Regions from separate parts of the Alcanivorax sp. NBRC 102024 genome, predicted to be linked through region 3. Evidence: predicted binding sites of a transcription regulator. Region 3 holds the regulator's gene; each other region holds the start of a gene.

Region 1 (3,280 bases), on a different contig from region 3:
ATCCGTTTCCGATTATCTGCGGTACCTCTGCGGGCGCAATCAACGCGGCATCCCTGGCTGCCAATGCCGGTAATTTTCGCTCGGCCATTCGGGGGCTGGAACGGGTCTGGTCCAATATTACCGCCGAGCAGGTTTACCGCACCGATACCTACGCGTTGCTGAAAGCGATTGTTCGCTGGCTGTTTTCCGGTGTCACCACCGGCAAGACGCCGGAACGCAGCGCGCTACTGGATAACATGCCGCTGCAACGCCTGCTTACCCTGGTGATCAATTTTCGTCGTATCCGCGACAACCTGGATCAGGGCCATTTGCGCGCCTTGGCAATCACCGCTTCCGGCTATGCCAGTGGTGAGTCGGTGAGTTTTTTCCAGGGCGACAGCGCGCTGCCGGAGTGGGTGCGGGCACGCCGCAAGGGCAAGCGCTCGGAAATCGGGGTGCAACATCTGCTGGGGTCGGCGGCCATTCCCATCCTGTTTCCTGCCAGCAAGGTGGATGGCGCCTATTATGGCGACGGCGCGCTGCGGCAACTGGCGCCTTTGAGCCCGGCGTTGCATCTTGGCGCTTCCCGGCTACTGGTCATTGGTGTGTCCGGCAACATGAGCGCCGGCCATCAGCGCCAGTTAAGCGGCTACCCGTCCATGGCCCAGGTGCTGGGCCATGTGCTCAACAGTGTGTTTGTGGACACCCTGGAGGGGGATGTGGAGCGGCTGGAGCGGATCAACCGAACCCTTTCTGCCATGAGTGAGCGCGCCCGGCGCAAGCATGGTATCCAGTTGCGGCAGGTGGATGTGCTGAAGATCTACCCGTCCCGTCCCATTGATGAAATTGCCGCCGAACATATCCGCGAATTGCCGCGGGCCCTGCGTTTTTTCCTGCGGGGGTCGGGTGCCACGCGGTCGCCGGGGGCCAGTGCCATGAGCTACCTGTTGTTCGAGCCGGGTTTCACCCGCACGCTGATTGAGATGGGTCGCAAGGATGCCATGGCCCGCAAGGAAGAAATCCTGGCGTTCTTCGCCGATCAGCCGCTCACTGCCGCTGCTTCCGAGGACGAGTAACGGGGGCTGCGTCGGAAGTGGCTGACAAAACTGGTGGGGTAGTCCGTGATGATGCCATCCACCTGCAGTTGGGCCAGCCGATCCGCTTCGGTGAGGTCATTCACCGTCCACACCGACACTTTCAGGCCACGTTTGCGGGCCCGGCGCATTAACGCCGGGGTCACCAGCGAGTAATGAGGCATCAGCCAGCTGCAGCCCAGGCCATGGGCCCGGCGGGTGGGTTGCAGGTAGCGGTACTGGCACACATAACCCCGTTCCACATCCGGCGCCATGGTACCGATCATGCGCAGGAAACCGGTATGACTGGAGGTCACCACCACCCGGGATTGCAGGTGCTGTTCATGGATCATATGCGTGAGGTGATGCGCCAGCTGATGCAGCACCACCCGATCCGCACCCTTCACTTCGAACTGGAAGCGCATGGCCGGGCCGCACAGCTCCACCACTTCCTGCAGGGACGGGATGCCCGTGGGGCTATGCCAGCCGGGGGTATTGCGGCGAGCATCCATGGTGCCCAATTGGGAGCGGGTGTATTGGCGCACATTGCCACGCATGCCGGTGGTGCGTGTGACGTCGCTATCGTGCAGCACGATCAGATGGCCGTCGGCGGATAGCCTGACATCCAGTTCCATTTCCGTGACACCGGCCTCCAGTGCCACCTGAAAACTGGCCAGGGTATTTTCCGGGGCTTCGCCTCGGGCGCCCCGGTGGCCGACCAGTGTCGGGTGACGAGGCGCTGTGCTGGGTGCTGTCATTGCGATAGTCATGCCGCCATTGTTTTCGAGAAAGATGACAGTGCTGTGACCTGGACACAAGAGGCAAAATTGTCATTTTTATGACATGGGCGGGGCGTAGCGTGCACGCTGCATGGGAATAGCCGGGAGAACGGTTTGGCAGTACTGAAACGCTATCTGCAGTTTTTTCTGATGAGCTGGTTGCCGGTCTACGATGGCCGGGCAGGGCGGTTTTCGCTGCAACGATGGCTGGTGATGGCGTTGTTCTGGCCTGTGTTTCTGCTGGTGCAGGCCATCAATGGTTTGGGGCTGCTGCTGGATTATCTGTTGTTCCCTGATTTTCAGCGGGTTCAGGTTCGTGAGCCTCTCTTTGTGGTCGGGGTGCCGCGCAGTGGTACCACCTTTCTGCACCGTCTGCTGGCCAGGGATGAGCGGTTTACCACCACGGCCCTGTGGGAACTGCTGTTCGCCCCGTCGATTAGCCAGCGGTATTTCTGGACCGCTGTTGCGCGCCTTGATGACATGATCGGCCGACCCGCGGGGCGGGTGTTGCTATGGATAGAGCGGCGCCTGCTCGGCGGTCTGGACGGGGTCCACAAGACCGGGCTGCTGGACCCGGAGGAAGATTACCTGGCATTGATTCCTGTGTGGGGCTGCTTTCTGCTGGTATTGGCTGTACCGGTACCCGCCCTGTGGCGTCTCACCTATCTGGACCGGGATGGCACCGACAAGGAAAAGCAGAGGCTGATCGCGGCCTACCGGCGCTTTGTGCAGCGGCATCTCTATTTCCACGGCAGCCACAAGCAACTGCTCTCCAAGAATCCGTCCTTTACGCCCTGGATGGCGACTCTGGCAGAGGCCTTCCCGGATGCCCGCTTTATTGGCTGTATTCGTAATCCCAGCGCGGCGGTGTCATCCCAGATCAATTCCATTTTGATCGGCGCCCGCCTGTTTGATGGCCGTGACACAACCGGTTACTGGCGGCAGGGCTTTATGGCCATGCTCGATTATTACTACCGCCATGTGCTTGAGGTGCTGGAAAGCCTCCCGACGGAACGTCAGGCGCTTTCGGTGATGGAGCAATTGGCATCGGCCCCGGCGGCGACGGTGCAGGCGTTCTACCGGCGGTTTGGTTGGCAGCCTGGAGCGGTTTTCCTGCAGCGGTTGGAAGCACAAGACCGCCAGGCAAAGCAGTACCGCAGCGGCCATCACTACAACCCGGACGAACTGGGTGTTAGCCCCGATGAACTCGCTGATGTCTTCGGCTGGGTCTATGACCGTTTCGGATACCCACTTCCCAACATCGATTAAAAACTGTTGTAGGAGCGCCGCTTGAGGCACGAATCTGCTTGCGACACCTGTTGCGAGTCACGAGAAGCGAGTTCCGAAAATCGAAACCTGAAACCCACGAATGAATTTTTGGTTTTCGGAACTCGCTTCTCGCAACTTGAAACTGTTTTGGTTCGCGCCTCAAGCGGCGCTCCTACAGCG
Region 2 (3,280 bases), on a different contig from region 3:
GCCGTTTTTCAGGGCCTGGCGGGTCAGGGTTTCCAGCTCGGAGCCCCGGGAAATATGGTTTTTGAGGCTGGTATTCAGGGGCATGGTCTCATAGACCCCCACACGCCCCAGGTAACCGGTATCCCGGCACTCCAGGCAGCCCACCGGGCGATAGGTCTTTTCCGGCGGCTTCATCTTGAAGGGGCGAACCAGCTCTTCCCAGGCCTGCACATCGGTTTCCGTTGCCTGCTTGCAATGGGGACACAGGGTACGGATCAGACGCTGGGCCATGACCCCAAGCACCGTGGCACTGATCATGTAGGCCGGCACGCCCAGATCCACCAGACGGGTAATGGACGAGGGGGCATCGTTGGTGTGCAGGGTGGACAACACCAGGTGACCGGTGAGGGCGGCCTGGATGGCCATATCCGCTGTGGCCAGATCGCGGATCTCACCAATCATGATGATATCCGGGTCCTGACGCAGCATGGCCTTCACCCCCTGGGCAAAGCTCACATCAATATTGGCCTGCACCTGCATCTGATTGAAGCTGGGTTCCACCATTTCGATGGGATCCTCAATGGTGCAGACATTCACCTCGCTGGTGGCCAATTGCTTGAGGGTGGAATAGAGGGTGGTGGTTTTCCCCGAGCCGGTGGGGCCGGTCACGAAGATGATGCCGTGGGGATGGGAAGTCATCCGCTGCCAGGCCTGGTAATCCTCATTGGTAAAGCCCATCTGCTCGAAGCTGCGCACCAGCACATCCGGGTCGAACACCCGCATGACCATTTTTTCCCCGAAGGCGGTGGGCAGCGTGGAAATACGCAGCTCGATCTCTTCCCCCTCCGGTGACTTGGTCTTCAAACGCCCGTCCTGGGGTTTGCGCTTTTCCGCCACATTGAGGCGGCTGAGAATCTTCAGGCGGCTGGTAACCGCCGCCATGATCGCCGCCGGCAGCTCATACACATCGTGCAGCACGCCATCGATGCGGAAACGCATCTTGCCGGTCTCCCGGCGCGGCTCCAGGTGAATATCGCTGGCCCGCTGGGAAAACGCGTATTGCAGAATCCAGTCCACAATATTGACGATGTGCTGATCGTCCGCGTCGTGGTGCCCCTTGCCCACTTCCAGCAACTGCTCGAAGTTGGTAATACCGGACATTTCCTGGCCGGTATTGCCGGAGGCCCCGGCGATGGAGCGGCTCAGGTTGTAGAACTCCACCCGGTAGCGGCGCAACTGCTCGGGATTGGCCAGCACCACCTCCAGCTCCCGGTCACGCAGCACCTGCTTGAGATGGGCCTGCCAGTCGCGCACAAAGGGCTGGTCGCAGGCCACCACCACCTTGTCCCGCTGCACTTCCACCGCAACGATGCCGTGACGCTCGGCAAAGGCATAACTCATCACATTGGTCACCTGATCCACATGGACCTTGAGCGGATCAATGTGACACACCGGCATACCCGCCTTTTCCCCCAGCCAGCGGGTCAGGAAATCCACATCCAGCAGCTGGTGGGTATTGGTCCGGTCGGTGAGCCGATACTTGGCCAGCACCTGAATCGGGTGCCAATTCAGCTCCTTCTTCTCCCGTGGCGTGGTGGAAATGACGTTGAAGTCTTCCTGGCTGACGCGACCTTCTTCCAGCAACTCACGCATCAGCCAGCGCACATCAATCAGCAGACCATCCAGTTTGGCGGGGTGGGCAGTGACGTTCACGGATACTCTCCGGGTCAATAGGCGGGCAGAACCGCCTGTCTAATTATTTTGTAGTACTGTAACGATAACAGGTAAACCCTGACAGCCCCGATGGCTTTGACTATACTCGCGGCCAGATTCATGACACATCTGTGACAGTTGCACGACTGTGCCATGAACATTCCTTTCCCCATGGGCGATTGCCCGGGAAAGTGGGACACTGATTCTGCCTGAAGCCCCTGCTTCAGGTTTTACTCTGACTCTGGACCCGAGGCGCCTATGTCCTTTGGAAGCTCCATTGCCGGCCTGTTTGGCCGCTCACCGATCAAGCCCCTGCAGCAACACTACGACACCGTTCACGACTGTGCCCGAACCCTGGCGGACTTCTTCGCCGCCGTGACCGAAGGCGACTGGGACAAGGCACGGGCAGCCCGCAAGCGCATTGCCGAGCTGGAAAACCGGGCCGACGAACTGAAAAAAGAATTCCGCCTGAACCTGCCCAAAAGCCTGTTTTTGCCCATGCCGCGCACCGACCTGCTCGACCTGATCAGCGTGCAGGACAAGGTCGCCAACAAGGCCAAGGACATTTCCGGGCTGATGCTCGGCCGGCAGATGACCATTCCCCCCATACTGGCCGATGTGATGCGCGACTATGTGCAGGGCGCCATCGATACCTCCGCCCAGGCCCAGAAAGCCATCAACGAGCTGGATGAGCTGATCGAGACCGGCTTCAGCGGTCGCGAAATCCAGATCGTGGAAGAGCTCATCGAGGAGCTGGACCGCCTGGAGCGCAATAACGACGAGCAGCAAATCACCATTCGCTCCACCCTGTTCAAGCTGGAAAACGAACTGCCCCCGGTGGATGTCATTTTTCTCTACAAGATCATCGAATGGGTAGGCGATCTCGCTGATCGCGCCCAGAAAGTGGGCGGCCGCCTGCAGATGTTGGTCGCACGCTAGGAGTTGTCTTATGGAGTGGATGATTGAACACAGCTACCTGATGCTGTTGCTGGCCGGCGCGTTCGGCTTTCTGATGGCATGGGGCGTGGGCGCCAACGACGTGGCAAACGCCATGGGCACCTCGGTGGGCTCCGGGGCCCTGACCGTGAAACAGGCGGTGATGATCGCCATCGTCTTTGAATTCTGCGGCGCCTACCTGGCCGGTGGCGAAGTGACTGCCACGGTTCGTAAAGGCATCGTCGATGCCAGCGTCTTTGCCGAATTCCCCCATTATCTGGTCTACGGGATGATGTCCGCCCTGCTGGCCGCCGGCATCTGGCTGGTGGTGGCCTCCTGGTTTGGCTGGCCGGTTTCCACCACCCATTCCATTGTCGGTGCCATCGTGGGCTTTGCCGCCGTGGGCGTTGGCATGGATTCGGTACAGTGGGACAAGGTTGGCAGCATTGTCGCCAGTTGGGTCACCTCACCCCTGCTCGCCGGCTTCATCGCCTTTGCCCTGATCAAGAGCGTGCAGCGCCTGGTGCTCAACCATGATGACCCATTCGAACGGGCCAAACGGGTGGTGCCCTTCTACATGTTCCTGGTGGGCTTCGCGATCACCGCCGTGACCCTGCTCAAGGGCCTCAAGCATATCGGCCTGGAAATCAGC
Region 3 (3,280 bases):
CCTACGGCGGGGTATTTAAAAGTATCACTCATCCCGCCACCGCCGTGGGTTTGCTCACCAACCGCTCCGCCGGGAAATGACAGGTGAAGACGCTCCCCTTGCCCAGCTGACTCTTGATTTCCAGTTTGCCGTTATGACGGATCATCACATGTTTGACGATGGCCAGGCCCAGGCCGGTACCGCCGGTCTCGGTGACGCGGCTGTTGTCCGGGCGGTAGAAGCGTTCGGTGAGACGCGGGATATGCGCCGGGTCGATGCCGACACCGTTATCACTCACCGCCAGGTGTGCGCCACGCTCATCCTGCCACCAGTGAATACGGATCTGGCCACCGGCGGGGGTGTACTTGACCGCATTGGTGATCAGATTGCCGAAGGCGCTCTCCAGCTCCGCCGGGTTGGCAATCAGGCGGGCTTCTTCGGGCACGTCCAGCTCAATGCTGTGGCCCTTGTCGGCGCTGATCGCCAGGGCATTTTCGCGCATGCGCTTGAGCATGCCGTGGACAGGGACCGCCTGGCTGAGATTGTCCGCATTGGTGCCCTCCAGCCGTGCCAGCAACAGCAGGTCCGAGACCAGGGCTTCCATACGGTTGGACTGGTTGTCCATCTGGGTGAGGGCCCGCCGTAACCGGGACTGTTCCTCCGGCACCGTGTCCAGCAGGGTTTCCAGGTAGCCCTTGAGCACGGTCAGTGGGGTTTTCAGTTCGTGGCTCACGTTGGCCACGAAATCCTTGCGCATCTGTTCCAGATGATGGATCCGGGTGACATCCCTGGCCATCATCAACTGCTCGCCCACCCCAAATTCGGTAATGCGAAATTGCAGGATGCGGTTGTCGTCCACCGGCGAGGGAATCTCCAGCGCCTCGCGGAAATCCCCCTTGCTCAGGTATTCGGTGAATTTCGGATGGCGCACCAGGTTGGTCAGCGGCTGGCCCAGATCCTGGCGGGCGTTGAACCCCATGTAGCGTTCCGCAGCCTGGTTCCAGTATTCCAGGTAGCCGTGCTGGTCAATCAGAATGACCACATCTTCCAGGGCATTCACCGATTGCTGGGCACGGTGAATGATGCCCTGCAGATTTTCCTGGGCGCGGCGTTCTTTCTGGAAAAGGTGCTCAAGGCGGGTGTAGAACTCCCCCCACAGCCCGATGCTGTCCGGGGGTTCGGTGTGGTCATCGCGCACCAGCCAGCTGTACAGACCAAACAGCTGCCGGGTGCTCCAGATGATGTAGCCCAGCAGACCGACCACCAGTGGCCAGATGTGGCCCACTGCCAGCGCTGCCGCAACGGACAGCAGGATCAAGCCGACTATGCGATTTACTTCCTTGGCCAGACTGGCTTTCATGATCTCGCTTCCACCGCCCCGTTGCGGCTACGTGGGTGCATTCACCGTCACCGATCCGCATTGCATCACCTCTGGGGATTGCGCGCAACGCGCCATGCGGACCGGATCGCTTCAGCTTGCCTTGGCGGATTTTACCGAAAAACGGTAGCCAGTGCCGCGGACTGTCTGGATAAAGCGGTCGTAGCCGAAGGGGGACAGGGCCTTGCGCAGCCGGCGGATATGCACATCGATGGTGCGGTCTTCCACATAGACATTGGCGCCCCACACCTGATCCAGCAGCTGGGTCCGCGAATAGGCCCGCTCCTGGTGGCTCATGAAGAATTCCAGCAGACGGTACTCCGTGGGCCCCATGTCCACCGGCTCATCGTCGGCGCTGATGCGATGGCTCACCGGATCCAGGCACAGGCCTTCCACTTCGATGGCCTTGTCTGCCGCGGTGCTGGAAGCACGCCGCAGCACGGCCTTGATGCGGGAGATCAGTTCGCGGGTGGAAAACGGCTTGGTGATGTAGTCGTCGGCGCCCACATCCAGCCCCTGGATCTTGTTGTCCTCTTCGCTCTTGGCGGTAAGCATGATGATGGGGATTTCGTTGGTGGTCTCATCACGCTTGAGGCGGCGGGCCAGCTCGATACCGGTAACCGACGGCAGCATCCAGTCCAGCAACACCAGATCCGGGCGTTCATCGACAATAATTTCGTGGCCTCGCTGGGCGTTTTCCGCCTCCAGCACATCAAAATCGGCCAGCTCCAGCGCAACGGCCACCATTTCCCGAATGGCGGGTTCGTCGTCAACAATCAGAATACGGTTACGGGACATGGCTTTCCTTCCTTGCCTGTCTGTCTGTGTTGCCCTATTAGATTGCTTTTTTGTGACATCTGTATGACAAATTGGGCGGAAACGGGCGAAAAAGCAAGGGGGGGAAGCGTTACGAGGTACGAGTCGCGCGTGACGAAAAACCGGACAATCGAGACGGGGTTGTCCGGTTTTCGGAACTCGCCACTTTCAACTCGCGGCTAGAAGTACTGGAAATACAACCCGACAAACACACACGCCCCGGCCCAGTGGTTATTGAGAAAAGCGTGGAAGCTGGGCCAGCGTTCCCGGTAACGGATCAGGCTGTGCTGGAACAGGAAACTCAGGGACATGCCGGCCAGACCCAGGAACCAGGGCCAGGAAAAGTCCAGCCGTTGCCCCACCATGATCAGGGCCAGCAGAGTCAGCCCCTGGAGGATGGCGATCATCAAGCGGTCCGCATCGCCGAACAGGATGGCGGTGCTCTTGATGCCCAGTTTCAGGTCGTCTTCCCGGTCGCACATGGCGTATTCGGTGTCGTAGGCCACGGTCCACACCAGGTTGGCCACGTAAAGCAGCCAGGCGATTTCCGGCACGGCACCGGTTTCGGCGGCAAAGGCCATGGGAATGGCCCAGCTGAAGGCGGCGCCGAGAAACAGTTGCGGCATAAAGGTGAAGCGCTTGGTAAAGGGGTACAGCACCGCCAGCCCCAGCCCGCCGAAGGACAGCCAGAACGTCAGTTCATTGAGAAACAGCACCAGCACAAAGGCCAGCAGCCCCAGCCCGCAAAACAACGCCAGGGCTTTCTTGGCGCTGATAGCACCGGTGGCCAGCGGACGGCCTTTGGTGCGTTCCACATCGCCGTCGAAATCCCGGTCGGCAAAGTCGTTAATCACGCAGCCAGCGGCACGCATGATGATCACCCCGAGAATGAAGATCACCACGGTCTTCAGGCTGGGCGTACCGTTCCCGGCAATCCACACCGCCCACAGGGTCGGCCACAACAGCAACAAGGTGCCGATGGGGCGGTCCAGCCGCATCAACTGAATGTAGGGCCAGAGCGACGGGTAGCGTTGTTCAACGAAGGCAAACATGGGACATCCGGTTGTCAGGGGCGGGGGTAAGTTTCAAGTTGAAAGTGGAAAGTTT

The links. Region 3 encodes PhoB, which activates phosphate uptake and scavenging genes when phosphate is short. Its sites were predicted from a motif close to TGTCATANNNNTGTCANA; they were not measured.
Region 1: A0251_RS09155 (glycerophosphodiester phosphodiesterase) is a predicted target of PhoB. The motif match lies at 1,881-1,898, and genes of this name have one in related genera.
Region 2: A0251_RS04425 (TIGR00153 family protein) is a predicted target of PhoB. The motif match lies at 1,812-1,829, and genes of this name have one in related genera.

What each region holds. Positions count from the first base shown of each region.
Region 1 is NZ_BDAS01000004.1:267,385-270,664, forward strand. Features, by position in the region: gene A0251_RS09150 (patatin-like phospholipase family protein) at 1-1,055, shown strand, start outside; gene A0251_RS09155 (glycerophosphodiester phosphodiesterase) at 1,019-1,810, opposite strand; gene A0251_RS09160 (sulfotransferase) at 1,946-3,100, shown strand.
Region 2 is NZ_BDAS01000002.1:142,603-145,882, reverse strand. Features, by position in the region: gene A0251_RS04430 (GspE/PulE family protein) at 1-1,632, opposite strand, end outside; gene A0251_RS04425 (TIGR00153 family protein) at 1,951-2,631, shown strand; gene A0251_RS04420 (inorganic phosphate transporter) at 2,642-3,280, shown strand, end outside.
Region 3 is NZ_BDAS01000001.1:461,207-464,486, forward strand. Features, by position in the region: gene phoR (phosphate regulon sensor histidine kinase PhoR) at 29-1,339, opposite strand; gene phoB (phosphate regulon transcriptional regulator PhoB) at 1,451-2,155, opposite strand; gene ubiA (4-hydroxybenzoate octaprenyltransferase) at 2,353-3,225, opposite strand.